One region of the Faecalimonas umbilicata genome, then DNA from elsewhere that is predicted to be linked to it. Evidence: a T-box and tRNA genes for the amino acid it is inferred to sense, from the RefSeq annotation. Region 1 holds a T-box; the other holds one or more tRNA genes.
The links. A T-box is a leader RNA that pairs with one kind of tRNA and senses whether it is charged. The one in region 1 lies ahead of proS (proline--tRNA ligase), so its partner is inferred to be a tRNA-Pro.
Positions count from the first base shown of each region.

Region 2: it encodes a tRNA-Pro, which carries the amino acid that the T-box ahead of proS (proline--tRNA ligase) is inferred to sense. The anticodon was not compared.

Region 1 covers NZ_AP031411.1:95,996-100,423, forward strand. The annotation lists gene ACGG81_RS00415 (RluA family pseudouridine synthase) at 1-566, shown strand, start outside; gene ACGG81_RS00420 (AI-2E family transporter) at 662-1,714, shown strand; T-box leader at 1,751-1,978, shown strand; gene proS (proline--tRNA ligase) at 2,111-3,550, shown strand; gene ACGG81_RS00430 (CCA tRNA nucleotidyltransferase) at 3,619-4,428, shown strand, end outside.
Region 2 covers NZ_AP031411.1:860,271-864,698, forward strand. The annotation lists gene ACGG81_RS04125 (glutamine synthetase family protein) at 1-268, shown strand, start outside; gene ACGG81_RS04130 (ANTAR domain-containing response regulator) at 311-871, shown strand; gene dapF (diaminopimelate epimerase) at 895-1,728, shown strand; tRNA gene ACGG81_RS04140 (tRNA-Gln) at 1,963-2,033, shown strand; tRNA gene ACGG81_RS04145 (tRNA-Pro) at 2,070-2,143, shown strand; gene ACGG81_RS04150 (radical SAM protein) at 2,291-3,139, shown strand; gene ACGG81_RS04155 (hypothetical protein) at 3,177-4,247, shown strand; gene ACGG81_RS04160 (methionine ABC transporter ATP-binding protein) at 4,428-4,428, shown strand, end outside.

The DNA of each region.
Region 1 (4,428 bases):
AAAACTATAGATACCAACAGGAAGGGGGAAAAGAAGAACCATATCTTGGGGTGATTCATCGTCTGGATCAGCCGGTGGAGGGGATTGTCGTATTTGCGAAGACGCCGCAGGCTGCAAAAGAGCTGAACCGTCAGCTTCAGGCAGGTGGTTTTGGAAAATATTATCAGGCAGTACTGTGCAAGGTTCCAGAGAAGGCGCAAGGACAGCTGACAGATTACCTTGTCAAGGATGGCAGGACAAATCTGTCAAAAATTTGCAGAAAGTCGGATGCCGGGGCGAAAGAAGCAAGGCTTTCCTATAAAATACAAGGGGAGGCAGAGGGAAAGGCACTGGCAAACATTCATCTGGACACAGGAAGACATCATCAGATCCGTGTGCAGATGTCGGGGATGGGATGTCCGATTCTCGGAGATGTAAAATACGGAGGAGAGGAAAAAGCAAGAGGGCAGATTGCTCTGTGTGCAAGCAGTCTTACTTTTGTGCATCCAAAGACAAAAAAGCAGATGCAGTTTGAGATACCGCCGCAAGCAGCGGGGTTTGATTTGTTTTTTGCTTCAAAAATTTAAAAAAGTTGTATAAAGGACGATGGGACGGCAATACTAACATCACTACCGTGTGTCGCTGACTGTTCAGGACATGCGTGGAAAAGACGGGGCTGGTGATGGGAATGCAGAGAGAACAGTGGAAGACAGTGATAGTTGTTGTGGGAGTCACAGGGGGCATGTATATTGGAATCAAGTATATACTGCCACTTGTGCTCCCCTTTTTCTGTGCATTTCTGGTAGCATATCTGTTAAGACCGCTTGTCAGGAACATCCATGCACATACAAAGCTGAATCAGGGAGCTGTTGCCGGGGGTCTGCTTCTGATCATCTTAGGTGTGGTAGGCACAGCATTGTGGTTTCTTGGGAGCACACTCGTACAGCAGTTCTGTTACTTTATTGAGCACTATGGATTTTATGCCGGAAAGATGGAGCTGTTTTTAGATCAATGTTGTCGGAGCATGAGCGGAGTTTTCGGAATGGAGGCGGGAGAACTGGAGTCACTTTTTGTGACACGGATGGCAACCATTGCAGAAAATATCGAAAGGCAGTTTGTACCGAAACTGATGGCAAATTCATGGGGGTATGTCAGAACGATCATCGAAGTGGCAGGGGTTGGGATTATTATTTTTGTGTCGATCATTCTGCTCGTCAATGATTTTGACAAGCTGAAAGAGAAAGCATCACATAGTATTGGGTACAGACATTTTGTGAAGATTTTGAAACGGATTTTTCATATGGGAGGAATGTTTCTGAAAGCACAGCTGATCATTATGTCTGTGATCGCGGCACTCTGTACGGTGACGTTTCTGCTTTTGAAAAATCCGTATGCATTGCTGTTAGGAGTATTGATCGGGTTTCTTGACGCGCTGCCGGTACTTGGAACGGCAGTTGTATTATATCCACTTGCAATTGTGCAGGCATTTCAAGGACGCTTTTTGTTTGCAGCAGTTTATGCGGGATTGTCTGTGATCTGCAATCTGACGAGAGAATTTTTAGAGCCGAAGCTGATTGGGGAGCATTTGGGAATCCCTGCGATTATGGTACTTGTCACGGTCTATGTGGGAATTCGTCTGTTTGGTGTAAGTGGTGTGATCACAGGTCCTTTCGGATATCTTGCGGGGAAAGAGATCGTCCGGGAGCTACTGCAAAAAGGAGAAGGGACTTCTTGACAAAGGGAGGAAATTCTCTTAAAATGAGCTTACGAAACAAGAGCGAGGAAGAGGATTAGTAAATATAGGATATGCCACAGAGAGAGAATCGGATGGTGAGAGATTCTTGCAGAAGATGTATTGAACCTGCCTTGGAGCTTCTGTGTGAAAGCACAGCGTACATCTGCGTTAAAGAGGACAGAGAGAATTTTAGCTGGAGATGGCAGTAGCCGGAGCCGGTTATGATTAATAAGGGTGGTACCGCCGAGCATTTCGGTCCCTTGCAGAGGGATTGAAAGGCTCTTTTTTTCATTCCCGATCAAATATATAGAAAAGCAAAGATCCATGCACGAAAAAAGAGCGCAGTCTATTAGTGGGATGTGCTTTGCATGGAACAAAGAAAAGGAGAAGAAAAGTATGGCGAAAGACAAAAAACTCGTAGAAGCGATCACTTCCATGGAAGATGATTTTGCACAATGGTACACGGATGTGGTAAAGAAAGCGGAGCTGATTGATTACACAAGTGTAAAAGGGTGTATGGTGATCAAACCTGCAGGATATGCAATCTGGGAGAATATCCAGCATGAATTGGACCGCAGATTTAAGGAGACAGGTGTAGAGAATGTATACCTTCCGATGTTTATTCCGGAGAGTCTTCTGCAGAAAGAAAAGGATCATGTGGAAGGGTTTGCACCGGAAGTTGCGTGGGTGACACACGGAGGACTTGAGCCGCTTCAGGAAAGACTTTGTGTGAGACCGACTTCAGAAACATTATTCTGTGATTTTTATGCAAAGGATATCCAGTCACACAGAGATCTTCCGAAAGTGTACAATCAATGGTGTTCGGTTGTGCGTTGGGAGAAGACAACAAGACCATTCCTTCGTTCCAGAGAATTCTTATGGCAGGAAGGTCACACAGCACACGCGACAGCAGAAGAGGCGGAAGAAAGAACAATTATGATGTTAAATGTCTATGCGGATTTCTGTGAAGAAGTACTTGCGATCCCGGTGATCAAGGGAAGAAAGACAGACAAGGAGAAATTTGCAGGGGCAGAGGCAACTTACACGATCGAGTCTTTGATGCACGATGGAAAGGCACTTCAGTCAGGAACAAGTCACAACTTCGGAGATGGATTTGCAAAGGCGTTCGGAATTCAATATACAGATAAAGAAAATAAATTACAGTATGTACACCAGACATCCTGGGGAATGACAACTCGTATGATCGGAGCTATCATCATGGTGCACGGAGACAACAGTGGTCTTGTACTTCCTCCAAGAATCGCACCGGTTCAGGTGATGGTCATCCCGATCCAACAGAAAAAGGACGGTGTGCTTGACAAGGCATATGAAGTGAAAGAAGTGCTGAAAAAAGCAGGACTGAGTGTCAAAGTGGATGATTCCGACAAGAGTCCGGGATGGAAATTTTCTGAGCAGGAGATGCGAGGAATTCCGGTTCGGATTGAATTAGGACCAAAGGATATTGAGGCAGGACATGCAGTAGTTGTAAGAAGAGATACAAGAGAGAAGATCATAGTTCCATTCGAAGAGTTAGAAACGAAGGTAGCAGAAGTACTGGATACTATGCAGAAAGAGATGCTTGAGAGAGCAAGAGAGCATAGAGATGCACACACATATACTGCTTCCAGCATGGAAGAGTTTAAGAAACTGGCAGATGAGAAGCCGGGATTTATTAAAGCAATGTGGTGTGGATGTCAGGAATGTGAGGATGCTCTGAAGGAAGAGGCAGGGGTGACTTCACGCTGTATCCCATTTGAGCAGGAAGAGATCACCGGAACCTGTGTACACTGCGGCAAACCTGCAAAGCATATGGTTTACTGGGGAAAAGCATACTAATTTTTACTGTACCGATGTATGGAAGATAAATACTTTAGACCGTACATGGGAAGTCAGGGGGATAGATCATGAAGATACAGTTGCCGGAAAAAGTAAATACGATCATACAGACATTGCAGGAGCATGGATATGAGGCATATGCGGTAGGTGGATGTGTCAGAGATTCGCTGCTTGGAAGAGAGCCGGGAGACTGGGATATTACAACTTCAGCATCCCCGGATGAGACAAAGAAACTATTTGCAAGAACTGTCGATACCGGGATTGAGCACGGGACAGTGACTGTCCTTCTCGGAAAAGAAGGATTTGAGGTGACGACATACCGGATTGACGGGAAATATGAAGACAGCAGACACCCGACGGAAGTGATCTTCACAAGAAATTTAAGGGAAGATTTGCTCCGCAGGGACTTCACGATCAATGCAATGGCATACAATGATACAGAAGGGATCGTCGATATTTTTGGCGGAATGGATGATTTGAAGCGAAAGATAATCCGCTGTGTGGGAAATGCCAGAGAACGGTTTGGAGAAGATGCGCTCCGCATTATGCGCGGAGTGCGTTTTGCTGCGCAGCTTGGATTTTCTCTGGAAAAAGAGACGAAGGAGGCAATGACAGAACTTGCCCCGACGTTGGAGAAGATCAGCGCTGAGCGGATTCAGACAGAGCTGGTAAAACTTCTTGTGTCAGATTCGCCGGAGTTGATCAGGGAAGCATATCATCTGGGGGTCACCGCAGTCATCTTGCCGGAGTTTGATGAGATGATGCGGACCGGTCAGGAGACAAAATACCACAGGTACGATGTGGGTGAGCATACGGTTCAGGCAGTCTGCAATGTGCCGCCGGACAAGGTGCTGCGTCTTACGATGCTGCTCCATGAT
Region 2 (4,428 bases), 760 kb from region 1:
AATGGATGGAATTGAGAGGAAAATCCTTCCGCCATCCTGCATTGACGAACAGGAATACAGGGAACAGAGTCAGAAACAGGAAGAAACATGCAGGCTTCCGAAGAGCCTTTTGGAAGCAGTGGAAGCCTTTGAGCAGGATGAACTGATGCAAAATGTGATCGGGAAAGAATTATCGCAAAAATATATTCAGACGAAGAAGAGAGAATATCGGGAATACTGTGCACAGGTGACTGCGTGGGAGCTGGAACAATATTTGTATCGGATATAGGAAGCTATTCTGTCAAACGAAAAGATGCAGGGAGGGGTGAGCGTGAGCAGGATCGTAGTGGCAATTCCGAAAAGGGAGACCGGAATACAGATTCGGAATCTGCTTGTCCGAAATGGATTTGATGTCATCGGAGTCTGCACTTCCGGCGTGCAGATATTAAACTATGCGGATGTTCTGGAGGAGGGGATCGTCATTTGTTCCTGCCAGCTCAAAGATATGGTGTATGGAGAATTACGAGCGGATTTGCCGCAGTCATTTGAGATGCTGGTGCTTACAACAGGAAGGCATCCGGTGGAGGAAACGGCACATATCAGGACGCTTTCTTTGCCTCTGAAAGTGCAGGAATTGTTAGAGCAAGTGCGGGCCATGGAAGAAATGTTTGAGTGGCAGAGAAGAAAAAGGCGCGGCAGAAAGAGTGAACGAAATGAGAGACAGAATCAGATTATTTCCAGAGCAAAGGCGCAGCTGATGGAAAAGAAAGAAATATCAGAAGCAGAGGCACACCGATATTTACAAAAATACAGTATGGAGAGTGGGAACAGCCTGACAGAGACAGCGCAGATGATATTAGAGATGATGGATGAGCGTTCATCAGAAAAATAAAAGAGAAAAGAGAGGAACCGCAGATGAAATTTACAAAAATGCAAGGATTAGGAAACGATTATGTCTATGTAAACTGTCTGAAGGAAAAAGTAGAATCTCCTTCGGAAATGGCACGGAGAGTCAGTGACAGACATTTTGGAGTGGGATCGGATGGATTGATTTTAATCTGTCCGTCTGAATGTGCGGATTTTGAGATGAAGATGTATAATGCAGATGGATCCAGAGGTGAAATGTGTGGAAATGGGATTCGCTGTGTTGGAAAATACGTCTATGATTATGGTCTGACAGATCAGACAGAAATATCTGTAGAGACACTTGGAGGGATCAAACATTTAAGTCTGACAGTAGAAGAGGGGAAAGTTGCACTTGTAAAAGTAGATATGGGATCCCCGATTTTTGTGCCAGAGCAGATTCCGGTAAAAGTAGAAGGGGATCATGCGGTAAATGTTCCAATCAGTGTGGATGGAGACGAGTATCGGATGACCTGTATCTCAATGGGCAATCCGCATGCAGTCGTATATCTGGATGACATCCAAAATATGGAGATCGAAAAAATTGGACCAAAGTTTGAGCATCACCCGTGTTTTCCGAATCGAGTGAATACCGAGTTTGCCCGTGTGCTTGATCGCGAGACCGTAGAGATGCGTGTATGGGAACGGGGATCCGGGGAGACGCTGGCATGTGGAACGGGAGCATGTGCGGTGGCAGTGGCAAGTATGGTAAATGGTCTTACAAAGGACTGTGTGACAGTGCAGCTGCTTGGAGGCAATCTGAAGATTGAGTGGGACAGAGAAAAAAATGTCGTATATATGACCGGACCGGCGACGGTTGTATTTGATGGAGAACTTTATGAATAGCAATTCGGAGGCGGGATCTTGCAGCACAAGATCCCGGTTATCAAACAACCTGGAGCTCCGTATTTTTAGTGGGAAGGGAAAGTGCCAAAATCCGTTGAAAAATATACAAAATGAAAAAAATTAAAAAAAATAAAAAAATTTCAAAAAAGGTGTTGACTTTTTCTGTAACTCTGCTATAATAGGTTTTGTTGAGTGAGGGACACAAAACAAACACAAAAAAACAATAATGAATAATGCGGAATGGTGTAATGGTAGCACAGCAGACTCTGACTCTGTTAGTAGGGGTTCGAATCCCTTTTCCGTAGTTTAAACTTCATTGAATACAGTGAAGTTTTTATTTTCGGAGTGTGGCTCAGCTTGGTAGAGCGCTACGTTCGGGACGTAGAGGTCGCAAGTTCAAATCTTGTCACTCCGATTTTTTTATATCCATACCGGGAATCTTTGTTGATAAGATTTCCGGTATTTTTTTGCTGTCAAGACGCGCTTCCATTTTTTTTCAGAAGGAAGTATAATTTTATTAACAAAAGTTTCCGTTTGGATTATAAAAAGAGGAGGATGTAGTATGAGTGAATCTAGAAATATTTTTTACCCGCAAACAGAAATCACAACTGTTTTAGTTCCCGTAACACGAGGCTGTTCATTTAATCAGTGTGCATTTTGTTCCATGTACAAAGAGGAAGCATATGAAGAGGTGAGGCTTCAGGAAATCGAATTTGAATTGATGAATGGAGAAACTTATACTGAACGTGTATTTTTGACAGGAGCAGATCCTCTTTCTGTTGGATATGAAAAAATGATGTGTATTTTAAAACTGATTCAAAAGTATTATCCGTACTGTGGATGTGTGGCTATGTATGCAGCTGTCCGCACGATAAACAATTATACTGTGGAAGAATTGAAACAGCTCCATGCGGCAGGGCTTAGACTTCTATATATAGGGTTTGAATCGGGAAGCGATGAAGTTTTGAAGAGCATCCGAAAGGGACATACCGTAAAAACAGCGATTGCTGTAGGAAAAAAATTAAATGAAGCAAGACTGCCATTCAATGCGATTGTCATGTATGGGATTGCAGGGGAAGGAAATTCAGAAGAGAACGCAAAAAAGACTGCAGAGATGTTAAATCAGTTTTCGGCAAGTAAGATCATTACTATGAATTTAACAGTATTTGCAAGTACAGAACTTGCAAAGATGGAACAGGAAGGGATGTTTGTGCAGGCTGGTATCAAAGAAAAAATATCCGAGGTGAGAATTCTTTTAGAAAATCTTGATGTGAAAAAAAGAACTGAATTTGATACGACACATGCCACAAATATTATAAAGTTATTGGGAACTCTGCCGGACGAAAAAGAAATACTGTTAGAGAAAATCAAAAATAGTACTATGAAAAAACTTAAGGATGATAAAAAATAGAGAAAACGGATAGAAGCGGATGAAGAGGAGGGAACGGATGAGAAGAAAAAGATGTACGCTTTGTGGTGGGAAGCTGGTTAATGGAATTTGTCAGGAATGTGGACTGGATAACAGAAAGTCGGACAGTAGATATCAGACCAGAAATGGGACACCGCATTGGGGGAACGAAACGAACGAGAAAGGAAAGGTTCAAATTCCAAAAGAAAAGACTGGGAAGAAAACAGAGTTACAGAAGGAGAAATCTTCTACGATTGTCCAGGCAGAAAAGAAAACTTCCGGAAAAAAAGGGACAAAGATATTTGCAGGTATCGTTCTTTTTCTCTTTCTGATCAATATAGTCTCCTCGCTTGTAGGAGAAATCCAGGAATTTTTTATGGAAAGAAATTATCAGGTGGCAGATGAGTCTGATCCATATGCACAGACCGATGCGGTTCTGAGAGAAACGGGAGCATTTTTTGAAAATCAGCTGGTACAAGGGGAGTATGTTGTCGGGGTGCATATCCCGGAAGGAAAATATACCATAGAATTGATGGAAGGGTATGGCGGAATGCAGGTATTGGACATGGAACATAGCATCTATATCTATGAGTTTTTTTCGGAAGAGTATGAAGCGGGAACAGATTCTATTACAGAGTGTGAGGATGTGAGATTATTTGCGGGAGCGACAGTAAAGATCCTATCTTCTGGAGTACGGCTTCGCTTTTCATCAGAAAATGCACAGATAGAGGAAATGACTGGAATCAAAAATCCATTGACCGAACAAGTGCATCTGAAAGCGGGGGAGAAGTTGAGGGCAGGAAAAGATTTTGAAGCGGGAGTTTATAATTTGTATTATGAAGGGACAAAAGAGAGAGAATATGGGACGTTTGCGTGGCTGGTTCCCGGCACAGTTACCGAGGAGGCGAGAAAAGAGTATGATGCCTATACGGAGGTTGTGTTTGTAGAAGACAGACTGAGTGAGGTTGGAGGACTTCATTGCTGCAATATTGTACTTCCGGAGGATACGGTCATCTATTCCAAAGGAGTGGGCGTACGGCTTGTTCCAAGTGAAGTGATCGTGTCAGAAGATTATGCATCAGCTTATGAATATATTGATACAGAAGAATAGAAATAGAACAGAAACGTGCAGATAGGGAAAAGAAGGGAAACTCAGGGATAAACTCAGACATTGCTTGACAAATATCTTTCCATCCAATAAAATAAGACGTATGTTTGTAAAACATACAGGAAGATGCTGATATGCAGGCATTTGCAGCATCATTATTTATTTTTTATGAGGAGGAGCAGGA